Pararhizobium sp. A13: one gene and its partner. The protein of the gene in region 1 interacts with the protein of each later gene in a pairwise test. Links are inferred from orthologs where the notes say so. Each region holds a gene or a part of one and is shown in the gene's direction. Other genes may lie near its edges.

What was found. Proteins that work in one complex are often made in the same cells at the same time.
Region 2: the proteins of dnaQ (region 1) and WI754_RS06300 interact in binary tests that used the Escherichia coli proteins (3 or more experiments, as listed by UniProt). The link is inferred for Pararhizobium sp. A13 from one-to-one orthologs.

The regions. Positions count from the first base shown.
Region 1 is NZ_CP149510.1:978,423-983,954, forward strand. Bases 1,381-4,380 are described here. They hold dnaQ (DNA polymerase III subunit epsilon), read left to right. Parts: upstream 1,381-2,526; coding sequence 2,527-3,234; downstream 3,235-4,380. Other genes in these bases: WI754_RS04650 (shikimate dehydrogenase), read left to right, coding at 1,381-1,937; coaE (dephospho-CoA kinase), read left to right, coding at 1,934-2,527; secB (protein-export chaperone SecB), read right to left, coding at 3,289-3,780; WI754_RS04670 (FxsA family protein), read right to left, coding at 3,858-4,370. Also shown: WI754_RS04640 (pyruvate, water dikinase regulatory protein), read left to right, coding at 1-453; WI754_RS04645 (Maf-like protein), read left to right, coding at 485-1,084; more of WI754_RS04650, read left to right, coding at 1,077-1,380; WI754_RS04675 (Tim44/TimA family putative adaptor protein), read left to right, coding at 4,509-5,207; WI754_RS04680 (murein transglycosylase A), read left to right, coding at 5,220-5,532. UniProt on the Escherichia coli protein: DNA polymerase III is a complex, multichain enzyme responsible for most of the replicative synthesis in bacteria. The epsilon subunit contain the editing function and is a proofreading 3'-5' exonuclease.
Region 2 is NZ_CP149510.1:1,313,105-1,316,008, reverse strand. It holds WI754_RS06300 (DNA polymerase III subunit gamma/tau), read left to right. Parts: upstream 1-465; coding sequence 466-2,343; downstream 2,344-2,904. Other genes in the region: WI754_RS06290 (MOSC domain-containing protein), read right to left, coding at 2,768-2,904; WI754_RS06295 (YbaB/EbfC family nucleoid-associated protein), read left to right, coding at 2,383-2,706; WI754_RS06310 (HIT family protein), read right to left, coding at 1-213. UniProt on the Escherichia coli protein: Part of the beta sliding clamp loading complex, which hydrolyzes ATP to load the beta clamp onto primed DNA to form the DNA replication pre-initiation complex.

The DNA.
Region 1 (5,532 bases):
CGCATCGATGCGCTCAATTTCACGATGGATCATGATGACGGCCAGATGCCGGCCGATTTCAACGATGCCGATGTCGTGCTGGTCGGCATCAGCCGGACCTCGAAAACGCCCACCAGCATCTATCTCGCCAATCGTGGCATCAAGACCGCCAATATCCCGATCGTGCCCGGCGTCCCGCTGCCGGATCGGTTGATGGAGGCGACCAAGCCTCTGGTGGTCGGACTGATCGCCACCGTTGACCGGATTTCTCAGGTCCGGGAAAACCGCGTGCTTGGAACCGCATCCAACAATTTTCGGGCGGACGAATATGTTGATCGGGCGTCCATCGCGGAGGAGTTGAAGTATGCGCGTTCGCTCTGCACCCGCAACAACTGGCCGATGATCGATGTGACCCGCCGGTCCATCGAGGAAACGGCGGCGGCAATTGTTGCCCTGAGACCGCGGCTGCGCTAAGGCGAGTCCGGTCAATCAGGATATGAAGACAATGGCAGGCTCTCTTGTCCTCGCTTCGGCGAGCCCCTTCCGGCGCATGCTTTTGGAGAATGCCGGCATACGCTTTCAGGCGAGGGCGGCCGAGATCGACGAGCGCGAGATCGAACATCAGGTAGAGGAGCAGCATTCCTCACCGGAAGAGGTCGCGCTCATTCTTGCCGAGGCGAAAGCAAGAAATGTCGGCGAGGCTTTTCCTGAAGACATTATAATAGGCTCGGACCAGACCATGTCGCTCGGCCAGCGTGTCTATCACAAACCGCGAGCTATGGCCGAGGCGCGCGACCATCTTGTTTCGCTGTCTGGCCACACCCACCAGCTGAACAGCGCGATTGTGTTGACGCTGGGCAGGGATATCCTTTGGAAACATGTGTCCTCAGCCCGGATGACCGTTCGGAAACTGGACGCCGGCTTCATCGAGCGGCATCTCGAGCGCGTCGGGCCAAAAGCGCTGTCGAGCGTCGGCGCCTACCAGCTCGAGGGGGAGGGCATTCAGCTCTTCGAGAGAATTGAGGGTGACTATTTCACGATCCTCGGTCTGCCCATGCTGCCGCTTCTGGCGAAACTGAGGGATTTGCGAGTGATCGATGCGTGATTCACGTGAAACATTTGTTAACCATGCCTTCGTCACGGGTTATCCCGTGAAGCATTCCCGCTCGCCCTTGATCCATAGCTATTGGCTGAAGCAGCTCGGCCTGGAAGGAAGCTACCGGGCGCATGAAGTCGCCGCGCAAGATTTTCCGGCTTTCATCGCGTCGCTCAGGAACGGCCAGTCCGGTTTCATCGGCGGCAATGTCACCATCCCTCACAAGGAAATGGCCTTCGCCCTTTCCGACCGGCCGGACACGTTGAGCACCGAACTCGGCGCTTCCAATACCTTGTGGGTCGAGGATAGGTTGGTACATGCGACCAATACGGACGGGCATGGGTTCACGGCGAACCTCGATGAGCGCTCTGCCGGCTGGGATCGATGCGACACCGCGATCGTTCTCGGCGCCGGCGGCGCCAGCCGGGCGGTCATCCAGGCGGTGCGTGATCGCGGCGTCAAGACCATCCATGTGGTCAATCGCACGCAAGCCCGGGCACAGGAACTGGCCGACCGGTTCGGCCCGGCGGTTCATGCGCAGCCGATGGAGGCTCTGCCGGAGGTGATGAAAGACGCCGGCCTTTTCATCAACACCACGTCTCTCGGTATGGACGGATCGGAGGCGCCCGACATCGACTTTACGGTGATGCGGTCCGGCAGCGTCGTGACGGATATTGTCTATGTCCCTTTGAAGACGCCGATCCTGCAGCAGGCGGAGATACAGGGTTTTGCGATCGTCGATGGTCTCGGCATGCTTTTGCATCAGGCAGTGCCCGGATTTGAAAAATGGTTTGGCAAGAGACCGCAGGTCGATGCGACACTGCGGCAGATCATCATCGACGACATGGCGCGACACGCATGATCATTCTAGGGCTGACAGGATCGATCGGCATGGGCAAAACGACCGCCGCGCAAATGTTCGCGGATCTCGGTGTGCCCGTGAACGACGCCGATGCCGCCGTGCATGCGCTCTATCGGGGCGCGGCGGTCGCGGCGATCGAGGCGGCATTTCCAGGAGCAACGTTGGCGGGCGTGGTCGACAGGAAGGAGCTGTCCCGGCAGCTGTCTGAAAATCCGGCGCTGTTCAAGACGCTCGAAGCCATTGTTCATCCGCTCGTGCGCCAGGTGGAACAGGAGTTCCTCGCGCGTCACCGTGCAGAAAAATCTCCGCTCGTCCTGCTCGACATCCCGCTGTTGTTCGAGACGAAGGCGGAAAACCGGGTCGATGCGGTGGTGATTGTCACCTGCGATCCGGAGATCCAGAAGGAGCGGGTGATGAAAAGGCCGGGGATGACGGAGGAAAAATTCGCACTCATTCTCTCCCGCCAGGTTCCCGATGCGGAAAAACGTGCGAAAGCGGATTACATCATCGATACCAGTGGTGAGCTTGATTCGACCCGCGCCCAAGTCGCGGACATCGTCCGGCAGGTGACCAGCCAGAAGAGGCCATGATGCGCGAAATCATCTTCGATACGGAAACGACGGGTCTCGACAACAGGCAGGACCGCGTCATCGAAATCGGTGGCATCGAACTCGACAATCATTTTCCAACCGGGCGGACATTTCATGTCTACATCAATCCCGGCGACCGGAAGGTGCATCCCGACGCTCTGGCGGTCCACGGCATCTCGGACGAGTTCCTCAAGGACAAGCCGGACTTTGCCGGCGTCGTCACCGAACTGCTCGAATTTTTCGGCGACGCCCGCTGGGTGGCCCACAACGCGACCTTTGACATGGGCTTCATGAACGCCGAGTTTGCCCGGCTCGGCCTGCCGGCGATTGCCAATGACCTGGTGACGGACACGCTGGCGCTTGCCCGTCGCAAGCACCCGATGGGCCCAAACTCGCTCGATGCGCTCTGCCGGCGTTATGGGATAGACAATTCGCACCGCACCAAGCACGGCGCGCTGCTCGACTCCGAGCTTTTGGCGGAAGTCTATATCGAGATGATCGGTGGTCGGCAGGCGGCGTTCGGCCTGCTCTCCGGTGAGAGCCGCGGCGGCCAGGCGGTTGAAATCGACGATATCATTGTCGTCGCCGGGCAAAGGCCGCGACCGCTTGCGCCCCGTTTGAGTATCGAGGAAATCGAAGCGCATGCGGCGCTCGTCGCTAAAATGGGTGTAAAGGCCATCTGGGTAAGATACGAGTCCGCCACATGAAAATGCCCGGTCGAAGACCGGGCATCATTTAAATCATATTCTACGAGAACCGGGTCAGTTCGTGTTGGCGGAGACCTGTGCCCGGACTTTCTCTTCAGCCATGCGCTGGGTGAACATCTGGGCAAAATCGATCGGGTCGATCATCAGCGGCGGGAAGCCGCCGTTGCGGGTCGCGTCGGAAACGATCTGGCGGGCAAACGGGAACAGCAGGCGCGGGCATTCGATGAAGAGCAGCGGCAGCATATGCTCCTGCGGGAAGCCGGTGACGCGGAAGACGCCGCCATAGGCGAGTTCGACGTTGAACAGCATCTTGTCGCCATCCTTGGCTTCGGCATTCAGCGTCAGCACGACGTCGAACTCCGCATCCGACAGCGGATTGGCGTTGACGTTGACATTGATGTTGATCGACGGAGCCTTGTCGCGGGCCTGAAGCGAACGCGGCGCACCCGGATTTTCAAACGAAAGGTCCTTGATGTACTGCGCCAGGATGTTCAGGGACGGGCTCTCTGCAGCGCCGCCATTTGGGGTGGATGAGGTATCGGTCATAAGGCCTTTTCCTTCGGACATGAATTTGGTGAGGCCATCTAGCACTTCGCTTCAGGGCTTACAACCCGGAGCGCCTCTTACTTCAGGCGGTCGCGCTCGTTCGGATCGGTGCGGCCGCGGCCATCGGTACGGGAAAATTCGTCTTCGTCGAGGTCGATGACCTGCGGGCCGGATGGTGACCCGCGGGCGGGGTCCGGTCCGCGCGAAAATCCACCCATGCCACCTGTCGTCACGATCGTCAGACGGTTCTTGATCAGCGACCAGCCGAGATCCCTGACGGCCGGAATGAAAAGGAGCAGCCCGATAACATCGCTGATGAAGCCGGGAATGATCAGCAGGAATGCAGCGATCACGATCATCACGCCATGCACGAGCTGCCGTCCGGGGTCGGTGCCGGTCTGCGAGGCCTGCTGAATTTTCCTGAGCACGCCGAAGCCCTGGATGCGCAAGAGAACGGCGCCGGCGATCGCGCTTGCCAGCACCAGCAGCAACGTCACGCCGACGCCGACTTCGCGGCCGACGAAAATGAAGGCGGCGATCTCCGCAAGCGGCATCAAAAGAAAAAGCAGCGGAATGATCAGAGAACGCATGGTGTCCACTTAATGTGAAAGCAGCCTGTCCCCGTTGGACCGGCAATTGCAAAGAAGTGATATAGTCGTTTGAATGATCGTGCCATGCAGACTATATGGGATGATTGCACGGCATGTTAACAGCGGTTCTGGGTGGAAATGGGCTCTTTCGACTTCATCACATTGTTTTTCCTGGTCGCCGCGGTGATCATCTTCCTCCAGTTGCGCAGCGTGCTGGGCAAGAGGACTGGAAACGAACGTCCGCCCGTTGATCCCTATTCGCCCCGCGAGGCGGCCCAAGGCCCGGAAGCAACCGGGAAGGTCGTGCAGCTCCCCCGCCGCGACGGCGCCGGAGAGGACATTTCACGCTATGCCGATATCGATGCCTTCACCAAGGCTGGAACGCCGCTCAACGACGCGCTGCGCCGCATGAGCGATGCCGATCCGAATTTCGACCCGCAGGAGTTCGTCAACGGTGCCAAGATGGCCTACGAAATGATCGTCATGGCGTTTGCCGACGGCGACCGAAAGACGCTCAAGGGTCTTCTGTCCCGGGAGGTCTATGAAGGTTTCGATGCGGCGATTTCCGAGCGCGAAAGCAAGGGTGAAGTCGTCAAATCCACCTTCGTTGGCATCGAGAAGGCCGACATGGTGCATGCCGAGATCAAGGACAGTGAAGCCAACATCACGCTGCGCATCATCAGCCAGCTGATTTCCGCGACCTACGACAAATCCGGTGCCATCATCGATGGAGACGCTGAGGCCGTCTCTGAAGTCAACGACCTCTGGACGTTTGCCCGCGACAGCCGCTCGCGCGATCCGAATTGGAAGCTGATCGCCACCGAATCCGAAAACTGATCGGGACCGGCGATGGATTTCGATTTGCAGCGGGTCGATTTTTCCGGCCTCCCCGGTTGGCGCGACGACAATCCGCTGCCGTTGCTTGGCGCCCTTGAGCGCTGTCGCCATCATGTCGCGACGGTCAAACCACACAAGACGGGTTCGCTCGGTGTCTCGTCCGCCGACCTGATGCAGGCTTATGGGGCGGCCTCGACCGTCGAGATACGGACCGCAGACGCAGCTCGGGCTTTCTTCGAAGATCACTTTGTCCCGTTCAAGATCGTCCGCAGGGACGGCAGGCCCGGTTTCGTGACGGCATTCTATGAACCCGAGGTTCTGGTCA
Region 2 (2,904 bases), 330 kb from region 1 along the record:
TTTCAATGCCGAAGCGACCATGTTCGTCTCGAAAGTCAACATCGCCTGGTCGAGCGGCGTCAGGTCGAAGATTTCCGTCACGCCGTCGCGCTGCGGAATGAGCACCAGCCAGGGCCAGCGGCGGTCGTTGTTGATGCGAAGCTGGCAAAGACCGAGTGTGGCGATGAGCAATCCATCGCGTTCAAGGCGTTCATCGATATCGAAGGCAGGCAAGCGGATCTCCCTGAACGGTGATTTTTCTTTTGTTTGCACAACGATAGCAGTTTTTTGAAGGCGTGGCTTGCTTTTGGTTTCGATATTGCCGATATGAGAGCCGGGAGGTTGGTGGTGGACGAGCCACTCGCCAACCGGGTCAGGTCCGGAAGGAAGCAGCCCCAACGAGCCACGGCACGGGTCATCGTGCCAGCCTCCCACCCTTTTTCTTCCGTCCTGTCTGGACAGACTTGTAGCCAAGCGGCAGGGGCGATGAGCGAAGTTACGTTGATCCCGACATCTGAAAAACCCGCCGCCTACCGGGTTCTTGCGCGCAAATACCGGCCGAAGGATTTCTCCGACCTGATGGTCGGCCAGGAACCGATGGTGCGCACCCTCACCAACGCGTTCGAGACCGGCCGCATCGCCCAGGCCTATATGCTGACCGGCGTACGCGGCGTCGGCAAGACGACCACGGCCCGTATCCTGGCCCGCGCGTTGAACTACAAGACGCCGGAAATCGACAAGCCCACCATCGACCTGCGCACCCCCGGCGAACATTGCCAGGCGATCATGGAAGGCCGCCATGTCGACGTGATCGAGATGGACGCCGCCTCCCATACCGGCATCGACGATATCCGCGAGATCATCGAGCAGGTGCGCTATCGCCCGGTTTCGGCGCGCTACAAGGTCTACATCATCGACGAAGTGCACATGCTCTCGACCCAGGCCTTCAACGGCCTGTTGAAGACGCTCGAAGAGCCGCCGGAGCACGTGAAGTTCATTTTCGCGACGACCGAGATCCGCAAGGTTCCGATCACCGTGCTGTCGCGCTGCCAGCGCTTCGACCTGCGCCGCATCGGCGCGTCGGATCTCGTCGGCCTGTTCACCACCATTCTCGGTAAGGAAGGCATTTCGGCCGATCCGGATGCGCTGGCGATGATCGCCCGCGCGGCGGAAGGCTCCGCACGTGACGGCCTGTCGCTGCTCGACCAGGCGATCGCCCATGGCGGCGGCGTGGTCGAGGTCGAGGCCGTGCGCTCGATGCTCGGCCTTGCCGACCGCGCCCGCATCGTCGACCTGTTCCAGCATATCGTCAAAGGCGATGTCGCAGCCGCGCTCGAGGAGTTCAACGGACAATACGAGGCCGGCGCCAGCCCATCCGTGGTGCTGACCGACCTTGCCGACTTCACCCATCTCGTCACCCGCCTGAAATATGTGCCGGATGCCGCCAACGACCAGTCGCTAAGCGAGATCGAGCGCACCCGCGGCGCCGAATTCTCGTCCGGCATCGCCGTGACGACGCTGTCGCGCATCTGGCAGATGCTCCTGAAGGGCATTCCGGAAACGGAAAGCTCGTCGCGTCCGGCCGGTGCCGCCGAAATGGTGTTGATCCGTCTCGCTCACGCTGCCCACTTGCCCTCGCCGGAAGATGCGGCGCGTCGACTGCTCGAACTTTCCGGCGGCGACGCGCAGCGGCAGCCTTCCGCGCCGAACGGCGGCAATGGCGGTGGCGCGCCAGCCCCCGTTGCGAGCACCTCGATGCAGGCCCGCGGCAGCGATATGCCGCCGGCGCAGCGCACGACCGGAAATGGCGCGACCATGCTGCGCGCCGTGCCGAACGCAGCACCGCAGCCGGACATGCCGGTTGGCAAGACGGAAGAAAAGCCAACCGAAGCCCCTGAGGCGAAAGCTGAACCGAAGGCCGCCGTCAAATCGGCGAGCGACATTGCCGAACTCTGCGCCGCCAACCGCGATATCAGGCTGAAGACGCTGGTCCGCAATTTCGTCCGTCTCGTCAATCTGGAGCCGGGGCGGCTGGAGATCAACCTGCCGGACGATGCGCCGAAGACGCTGGTTGCCGAGCTTCAGAAAAAACTGGAGGATTGGACGGGCATCCGCTGGATGGTGATCCTCAGCCGCGAGCCCGGCCAACCGACACTTGTGGAGGCCGAAGCGGCCACCAAGGAGCGCCAATTCAACGACGCCCGGCAGGACCCGGACGTCGCGGCCATCATCGCACGGTTTCCCGGCGCAAAGATCGCCGACGTGCGGATAAAGGGGCCGGAACCGGAGGAAGAGCCGCAGGCCGTGGCCGCCGCCGAATCCTCAGAAGGCGATATCCTTCCCGGCGACGATATCGAGCACTAAGTCTACAAGATTACCACGCGACAAGAAGAGGACATGGCGATGCGCGACATCATGGGCATGATGGGCAAGGTCAAGGAAATGCAGGCCAAGATGGAGAAGATGCAGGAAGAGATTTCTGCGCTTGAAGTCGACGGCTCTTCCGGCGGCGGTCTGGTCACCGTTCGCATGGACGGCAAGGGTAACCTGAAAGGCATCAAGATCGACCCGTCGCTGTTCAAGGAAGACGATGTCGAGATTCTCGAAGACCTGATCGTCGCCGCCCACAAGGACGGCAAGGACAAGGCCGAAGCGATCACCGCCGAAAAGACCCGCGCGCTTACCGCCGGCCTGCCGATCCCGCCCGGCATGAAACTGCCTTTTTAGGCCGCGAAGCGACACAGACGAGTGACGGCCAGGCAAAAGCCGATGGCAGGACGGCAGACGCTCAGGCGCTGGTGAGCTTGGCACGAAGCTTGTAGTGGATCGGCGCTGCGAGATAGCGGTCGCGATCCTTGTCGGAGAGATTCCTGGCGAAAGTTTCAAGCATTTCCGGCATCAGGACCGGCGGCCCCGAATAGGCGT